Regions from separate parts of the Mesobacillus stamsii genome, predicted to be linked through region 1. Evidence: a T-box and tRNA genes for the amino acid it is inferred to sense, from the RefSeq annotation. Region 1 holds a T-box; the other holds one or more tRNA genes.
What was found. The T-box of region 1 lies ahead of pheS (phenylalanine--tRNA ligase subunit alpha). A T-box ahead of a tRNA ligase gene usually reads a tRNA of that ligase, here a tRNA-Phe.

Region 1 (4,431 bases):
GGTGATGCTGGCACAGCGCGTAACAATCGTAACTCGCAAAGGAGAAATTACAGGAATCATTGGCTCAAAGCCGCCTCACATCCTTTCTGCAGAAGTGCGCAAAAAGCCGATCGATATAAAGGACATGTTCATTGATATCGGTGCATCAAGCCGGGATGAAGCGAAGGAATGGGGGATCACACCTGGAGACATGGTCGTTCCTTATTTTGAATTCACTGTCATGAACAATGAAAAAATGCTGCTTGCGAAAGCGTGGGATAACCGAATCGGCTGTGCGATTGCCATCGATGTCTTGAAGGGACTTAAAGATACAGAGCATCCGAATGTAGTATATGGCGTTGGAACAGTTCAGGAAGAAGTAGGCCTTAGAGGGGCAAAAACGTCTGCCCAGATGATTGAACCTGATATCGGTTTCGGCGTTGATGTAGGTATTGCCGGCGACACTCCAGGCGTCACAGAAAAAGAAGCTTTAAGCAAAATGGGGGAAGGTCCGCAAATCATCATTTATGATGCATCTATGGTGTCTCACAAAGGTCTGCGTGATTTTGTAACCGACTTGGCCGACGAGCTCCATATTCCATACCAATTCGACGCAGTCGCTGGCGGCGGAACAGACTCAGGGGCGATCCACCTAACACATCGTGGTGTACCGGCGTTGTCTATCACAATTGCGACTCGCTACATCCACTCACATGCAGCGATGCTTCACCGTGACGATTACGAAAACGCTGTAAAGCTGATCGTGGAAGTCATCAAGCGTCTTGACAAAGACACAGTCGAAAAACTTACGTATGAATAAAAAATAAGATTAAATTGTCCAGAAAACAGCTGAAACATGTTTTCTGGACAATTTTTTTGTTCCTATAAACGGCAATTCTCTTTCATCCCTACATTTTGGACTGGTATCACTACGGAATGAATGTCAAATGACCATGTTCTCTCCGAAATGAATCATAATCTCTCGAAAAATAGCCATAATCTCTCGCAAATGAACGATAATCTCTCCAAAAATAGGTATAATCTCTCCCAAATGAACGATAATCTCTATTTTTTCCATAAAATAGAAAAAACAAGAATGAGATATAATAAAAAGAACCCCTTATATATAAGGAGTCCTTCCAAAAAAGCTATTTTCCCTTTAATCCTGATTCCAAAGCATCCAGCATTTCCTGCTTTTCCGCTTCGGATGCGTTTTGCCAGATTACTTCGAACAGCACTCCGAGTCCTGGAAGCATTTTTTCTTCGCCGTTTTGGATTGCGTCGACGATGGTGTCCTTCAACTCGTCCTGTGTGTTCCCTGCTACATTTGATATGACAGCGTTTCTAAGGTTTAGGTTCATTCTTGATCAAACTCCTTTCCAATGTCCGTTATAGGATTAACTATTTTGATTTTATTATGTATCCGTTTTGCGCTATAATTGGAAAATGGAACAAGCCATAACAAAGGAGAGCCAGAATTGAAGTACATTCAATCTGATAAAAATCCGCAAGTCAAACAATGGAAGAAGTTAAAGACGAGAAAAGAACGCGATAAATCCGGAATGTTTCTTGTTGAAGGCATTCATTTAGTAGAAGAAGCACTTACAAAAAAAGAAGATGTAGAAGAAATCATTTTAAGCGAAAAAACGGAATTACCGCCCGGCATGGATTACGGTTCGATCTCTGTAACGGTTGTGACCGATGATATCAGCCTCCAGCTTGCCGATACCGAAACTACTCAAGGCATTTTTGCTGTTTGTCGCCAGTCAAAACAGAATATTGCCAATGGAAGGACCTTTCTGCTGATTGATGCTGTACAGGATCCAGGAAATTTAGGCACGATGATCCGGACAGCTGATGCAGCCGGGATGGATGCTGTAATAGTCGGCAAAGGCAGCGTCGATCTGTTTAACCCGAAGGTGCTGCGTTCAGCCCAGGGCAGTCACTTCCACTTGCCGGTTTTAAACGGCGATCTTCATGAGTGGATTACAAAACTACAAACCGACAACATCCCTGTTTATGGGACGTCACTTGAAAATGGGGTGATTTTTACAGAGGCTGAAAGCAAGGAGTCCTTTGCACTGCTGGTGGGGAATGAAGGAAGCGGAGTAAACAAGGAGCTGCTGGCAAAAACAACACAAAACCTTTATATCCCGATATACGGCAAGAGTGAATCCCTGAATGTCGCTGTCGCCGCAGGTATTTTGCTCTATTATTTAAAAATAGGCTCTAAAACCATTTGATACTGCGCCAAGATTATAATATAATAAACAGCAAACTTACTATTTTAAAAACGATGACGGAGAAAAGTAGCTTGAAGATGGCCATTCAGGGAGAAAATGCCAATGACTGAAAGCATTTTTATGGAACAGACGAGCGAAGTTCACCTCCAGAGTTGGCATCGGGACCGCTTTTACAGAAGCGTAAAGATGCATCGGCACAAGCCGTTATCCTAATGAAGCGAACACGTGATACATAATTGTATTATCTGTTAAAAAGGGTGGTACCGCGATAACCTTAACCTCGTCCCTTTATATGGGATGAGGTCTTTTTGTGTTCAAAAATGAAAAATAAGAAGGAGGATTCACCATGCAGGATCGTTTAAAAGAACTGCAGATAGAGGCGCTAGAAAAAGTAGCTGCTGCAGCTGACCTGAAAGAATTGAATGATATTCGCGTTTCCTATCTTGGGAAAAAGGGTCCAATCACAGAAGTTTTGAAAGGAATGGGCAAGCTATCGGCTGAAGAACGGCCGAAAATGGGTGCCTTGGCTAACGAAGTCCGCGATGCAATTTCTGGTCAAATGGAAGGAAAGCAAAAGGAGCTAGAGGAAGCAGCCGTGCAAAAGCAATTGGCAGCCGAAGAAATGGATGTGACGCTCCCTGGCAGACCTGTCAAAATGGGCAGTCATCACCCACTGACAAGCATCATCGAAGAAATCGAAGATCTTTTCATCGGCATGGGCTATACGGTCGAAGAAGGCCCGGAAGTGGAAAAAGATTACTATAACTTTGAAGCGCTGAATCTTCCAAAGGGGCATCCGGCACGGGATATGCAGGATTCCTTCTATATCACTGAAGAAACATTGTTGCGCACACATACATCTCCTGTGCAAGCACGGACGATGGAAAAGCACCAGGGCAAAGGGCCTGTTAAAATCATCTGCCCGGGCAAGGTTTATCGCCGTGATAACGACGATGCGACCCACTCCCATCAGTTCATGCAGATTGAAGGGCTTGTTGTTGATGAAAATATAAGGATGAGTGACCTGAAAGGAACGCTTGAAGTTTTTGCAAAGAAACTGTTCGGCGAAGACCGCGAAATTCGTCTGCGCCCAAGCTTCTTCCCATTCACGGAGCCATCCGTCGAAATGGATATTTCCTGCAAAATTTGCGGAGGATCCGGCTGCAGCGTATGTAAGGGAACAGGCTGGATTGAAATTCTTGGTGCAGGAATGGTTCACCCGAACGTCCTGGAAATGGCAGGTTATGATTCAAAGAAATACACTGGCTTTGCTTTTGGCATGGGGCCAGAGCGGATTGCGATGCTCAAGTATGGAGTCGATGACATCCGTCATTTCTATACGAATGATGTCCGTTTTTTGAAGCAATTTTCAGTTGAAGAATAAGGAGTAGGAGGGAAAAACCATGTTGGTATCGTATAAATGGCTGCAGGAATATATCGATTTGGCCGGCATATCTGCTGAAGAGCTTGCTGAAAAGATTACGAAGAGCGGCATTGAAGTAGAAGGCGTAGAAAAATTGAATGAAGGTTTGAAGGGTGTCGTTGTCGGACATGTGCTGGAATGCGAAAAGCATCCCAACGCTGAAAAACTGAACAAGACACTCGTTGACATTGGCAGCGGTGAACCTGTCCAGATCATTTGCGGCGCGCCGAATGTTGGCAAAGGCCAAAAGGTTGCGGTTGCGACGGTAGGGGCTGTACTGCCTGGAAACTTCAAAATCAAAAAAGCGAAACTTCGCGGCGAAGAATCAAATGGGATGATTTGTTCCCTACAGGAATTGGGGATCGAAGGCAAGCTGGCTCCCAAAGAATATGCTGAAGGTATCTATAATTTCTCATCGGATACGGAAGTCGGCCAAGATGCGCTTGAGGTCCTAAACAGGGATGATGTAATCCTTGAGCTTGGCCTGACGCCAAACCGGGCAGATGCGATGAGCATGCTTGGAGTTGCCTATGAAGTAGGAGCAATTCTCGGCAAAGAGGTGAAAATTCCAAATCCGCAGCCGAAAACTTCTTCTGAACAGGCGAGCGACTATATCAAAGTAACGGTTGAAGCAAAAGAAGACAATCCATTGTATGTTGCAAAGATCATTAAGAATGTAAAAATCGGTCCATCACCAGTATGGCTGCAAACAAGATTGATGTCTGCCGGTATCCGTCCGCATAATAACGTAGTGGATGTTACCAATTTTATTTTATTGGAGTATGG
Region 2 (4,431 bases), on a different contig from region 1:
CTCTTCCCAATCGCACCAATCTTCCCCAAAAAAAAAGTCTCTAGATTTGGCTAGAGACTTTTTTAAAATTTTAATTTCGATTTACTTTGGATAACGGGTCAATGATCTTCCCGTTTTGATGTACTTCAAAATGAAGATGGATACCAGTTGAATTGCCTGTTCTGCCCATGACCCCGATTTTCGAACCGCGCGAAACTGTCTGGCCTACATTTACCGAGATCGATGCAAGGTGAGCATACAAGGTGCGATAGCCGTTATTATGATCGACGATGATTTTATTGCCATATCCATCGCCGCTATTGCCAGCATAAACGACTGTTCCATTATCTGCTGCCTTAATGGTGTAATTGCTAGGCCTAGCGATATCAATTCCTTTGTGCAGCCTGCTCCATCGGTAGCCTTGACGGCTAGAAATATAACCACCATTTGTCGGCCATGCAAAAGTTCCATCTCCACGAGAAGGGATAACCTTCGTTCCCTTCCTAATGATTTCAGTCACAGGTTCCTCAAGGACTGTTTCTTTGAGGACTTCCTTCTTGATTGTCTTGCCATTTTGTTCTGTCAGCGAGTAGGTCATACCCTTGATTCCCACCTTGCCCTCCTGCTTCTTCTTCGTGTCACCCTTAGGCATGGTAGGATCTTCTATGACCTCTTTTTTAAAAGCTATTTCTTCCTTAGCATATACTTGACGATGGACGACAACATCAACGAAAGGCTTTAAAACTGTTACATTTATTTCTTGACCAGGCTTGAGAATGGAATTTTCGTTCAACCCTTTATTTAAGGAAAGCAATTGGGCAAGCTTTAGATTATGGTCACTTGCAATGGTTCCCAATACATCTCCTTCTTGAACCTGATACTTCTGTTCTTTAAGCGTCCCTTTTTTAAGAAGTTCAACAGCTTTCTCGATAGGGAGGATCTTCTCAGGAGCAATTTTTTCTGCTGACTGTGAAACTTCCTTAGAGAAATTAACGTCTACTATACGAGTTTCCTTTTCTTTTCCATCGGGTAATGGGAGAGTAGGAGCAGTTTCTCTGCTCTTTACTGCTGCTAATTCTTCTTCCGTAATGTATTCAAGCAGTAAAGTATCGAGAACTTTTTCAGCTGCTGCCTTGTCTTTTAAATAAGCAACTGGTTTGTTATCGATCATGACAGCCGAAGCTTCGGCCTGGACATGGATCTGATTCTTAAGTTCTGTGACTACGTCATTTGTGTTGGTATTCGTGTCAGAACTAAACACCTGCTCAGGAATATACGAGACATTCATCCCTAGATCGACTACCAGGTTCGCATAATTCTTCTTAGCAGCTGCTAATTCGGCTTCTACCAAGTTTTCGACTTGAGTTTTGTCTGCTACCATTCCTACAAAGCTATCATTTACATACACATAAAATATGGTCTTTGTTGTTAATTTCGTTTCTGCCGCGTGTGCTGCATTTCCCGCACTAAATGACAATGCAGCTATAGTAACCCCAGCCATGATCGACTTTTTTATTGCCGGCTTCATCCCATTAGATGTTTTGCCGGCAAGATTGGACAGCCTATGTTTTAAATTTCTCATCCTGATCCTCCTACAACGGTCAAACACTATTAATCTAGTTCTATATAACTATTTTCTGATAATTGCACCTTTATACTTTACCATATTATGTATCGCTAGAGTGACAAGTCTTCAATATGTAACAAAATTGTATAATAGCTGACATTTTATTACGTTTTTTGTCAGACAAATTCCATTCGATATCGATCTATTTTCCTATTTTCTAGTCGAATAACAAGCCGGAAATCTAGCGATAACAATATATCCCCCTACTTCTGGGTAATAATCCATGCAGCCACCTATTCAATCCATCATAGCCAAGTTAAAAATAAGAAAATTACAGAGTTTATTACAAATAGATTACAAAAAAGAGAGCATGTCATTAGACACGCTCCCTTTTTTAATGGCTCAGGACGGAATCGAACCGCCGACACAAGGATTTTCAGTCCTTTGCTCTACCGACTGAGCTACTGAGCCAAAATTTATTAAAATCATCGTTTTTTGTCGAATAAGTGACAACATTGCTTATAATACCATAGCAGTTTGTCGCTTGTACATATTTTTTTGCTAAAAGTTGCATTTTTTTGTACCAAATCAGCTTGCTGGCCATGCTGCGACTAGGATTTAGCTGTACTTCGTTCACAAATAAGCCCCCGACTGCATGGCCAGGGGCTGTATCTCGTTAAATTAAGATCTCCAAGGGCTACGCACAGTATTTGTCTGGGTGCGGTCTGGGCCGACGGAAAAGATAGATAGCGGAATCCCAGTCAGCTGAGAGATTCGTTCAAGATAATGCCTTGCATTTTCCGGGAGTTCATCGAGTGATTTCACACTAGTGATGTCTTCAGTCCAGCCCGGAAGTTCTTCATAGACAGGATCACACTCAGCAAGTGCTTTTAGGCTTGCAGGAAATTCTTCGATCAATTCCCCTTTATAACGATAAGCTACACAAATTTTCAGCGTTTCAATTCCAGTCAGAACATCGATGGAGTTTAAAGATAAATCTGTTATTCCGCTGACACGGCGAGCGTGGCGGACGACGACACTGTCAAACCAGCCAACACGGCGCGGTCGTCCAGTAGTTGTTCCGTATTCACGGCCTACTTCTCGAATCCGATTCCCAATTTCATTGTCCAGTTCGGTTGGGAAAGGGCCATCGCCAACGCGCGTCGTATATGCCTTTGACACCCCAACAATATGGGTGATTTTCGTTGGTCCCACTCCAGACCCAATTGTCACACCGCCAGCAACGGGATTGGAAGATGTAACGAAAGGATAGGTACCCTGGTCGATATCAAGCATTACCCCCTGTGCACCTTCAAACAGCACTCGGCGGCCTTCATCCAAGGCGTCATTTAACACGACAGATGTGTCGACAACATAATGCTTTATTTGCTGGCCATATTCGTAATACTCTTCCAGAATGTCTTCCAGCTTGAAGCCTTCCGTTTCATAAATGCGTTCAAACAGGCGATTTTTTTCTTCAAGATTTCGGGTAAGTTTTTCTTCGAATACTTCACGGTCTAACAAGTCAGCAATCCTGATTCCGATACGGGCAGCCTTGTCCATATAAGCTGGGCCAATTCCTTTTTTTGTAGTGCCGATCTTATTGGCACCCTTGCTTGCCTCTTCCACTTCATCCAGCTTCAAATGGTAAGGCAGAATAACATGGGCACGATTGCTGATCCGGAGATTGTCAGTGGACACTGCTTTCTCGTGAAGATAGGCAAGTTCCTGAACTAGTGCTTTCGGATCGACAACCATTCCGTTCCCGATCACGCTGATTTTCTCTTTATAAAAAATTCCGGATGGAATCAAATGCAGCTTATATGTTTCCCCATTGAACTTGATCGTATGGCCTGCGTTGTTTCCTCCCTGGTAACGGGCAATTACTTCGGCATTTTCTGAAAGGAAATCTGTGATTTTTCCCTTTCCTTCATCTCCCCATTGTGTTCCAACTACTACTACTGATGTCATATAAAAAGCACCTCCAAAGGTAATATGGTATTTTCGGTTTCAAACATATAAAGTTTACCAGTAATTCCGGGAAAAAGTCAATAAAACACGAACATTAATTTTAAACTATCTTTCATTTGTTCGTATAAATTTTTACCTAAGTAAAATCTCCATCTAAAAAAAGAGAATCAACCAAATCTGGTCCATTCTCATTTTCCCCCTGGGGGAGCATACGATTCGTCATATCGGTTCTCTATATTGACGAATTTATTATATTCTTTTACAAAGGCGAGCTTTACCGTTCCAACTGGGCCGTTACGCTGCTTGGCAATAATGATTTCAATAATATTCTTATCCTCAGATTCTTTGTCATAGTAATCATCCCGATACAGAAAGGCAACGATATCGGCATCCTGCTCAATCGATCCGGATTCACGAATATCGGACATCATCGGCCGCTTGTCCTGGCGTTGTTCCACGCCACGGGACAGCTGAGACAACGCGATCACAGGTACTTGTAGTTCGCGGGCAAGCTGCTTGAGGGAACGGGAGATTTCCGATACTTCCTGCTGGCGGTTTTCGCCGGCTCGACCGCTGCCAAGGATCAGTTGCAGGTAATCGATCAGGATCATGCCAAGTCCCTGCTCTTGCTTAAGACGGCGGCATTTAGAACGGATATCCGCAATTCTGAGTGATGGACTGTCATCAATGAAAATCCCTACATTCGACAGACTGCCCATTGCCATCGTCAGCTTGCCCCAATCTTCATCATTCAGGGAACCGGTCCGCAGCCTCTGCGCATCAATATTTCCTTCCGCACAAAGTACACGCATGACAAGCTGTTCCGCCCCCATCTCCAAACTAAAAATTGCCACATTCTCGCCTGTTTTTTTGGCAACATTCTGGGCAACATTCAGGGCGAACGCCGTCTTCCC

Region 2: it has a tRNA-Phe gene. The T-box ahead of pheS (phenylalanine--tRNA ligase subunit alpha) is inferred to sense a tRNA for this amino acid. The anticodon was not compared.

The regions. Positions count from the first base shown of each region.
Region 1 is NZ_JAUSUN010000005.1:48,632-53,062, reverse strand. It holds gene J2S25_RS05535 (M42 family metallopeptidase) at 1-799, shown strand, start outside; gene sspI (small acid-soluble spore protein SspI) at 1,128-1,340, opposite strand; gene J2S25_RS05525 (TrmH family RNA methyltransferase) at 1,458-2,222, shown strand; T-box leader at 2,267-2,513, shown strand; gene pheS (phenylalanine--tRNA ligase subunit alpha) at 2,569-3,606, shown strand; gene pheT (phenylalanine--tRNA ligase subunit beta) at 3,626-4,431, shown strand, end outside.
Region 2 is NZ_JAUSUN010000027.1:7,996-12,426, forward strand. It holds gene J2S25_RS16465 (M23 family metallopeptidase) at 71-1,561, opposite strand; tRNA gene J2S25_RS16470 (tRNA-Phe) at 1,945-2,017, opposite strand; gene J2S25_RS16475 (hypothetical protein) at 1,983-2,183, opposite strand; gene J2S25_RS16480 (adenylosuccinate synthase) at 2,228-3,517, opposite strand; gene dnaB (replicative DNA helicase) at 3,706-4,431, opposite strand, start outside.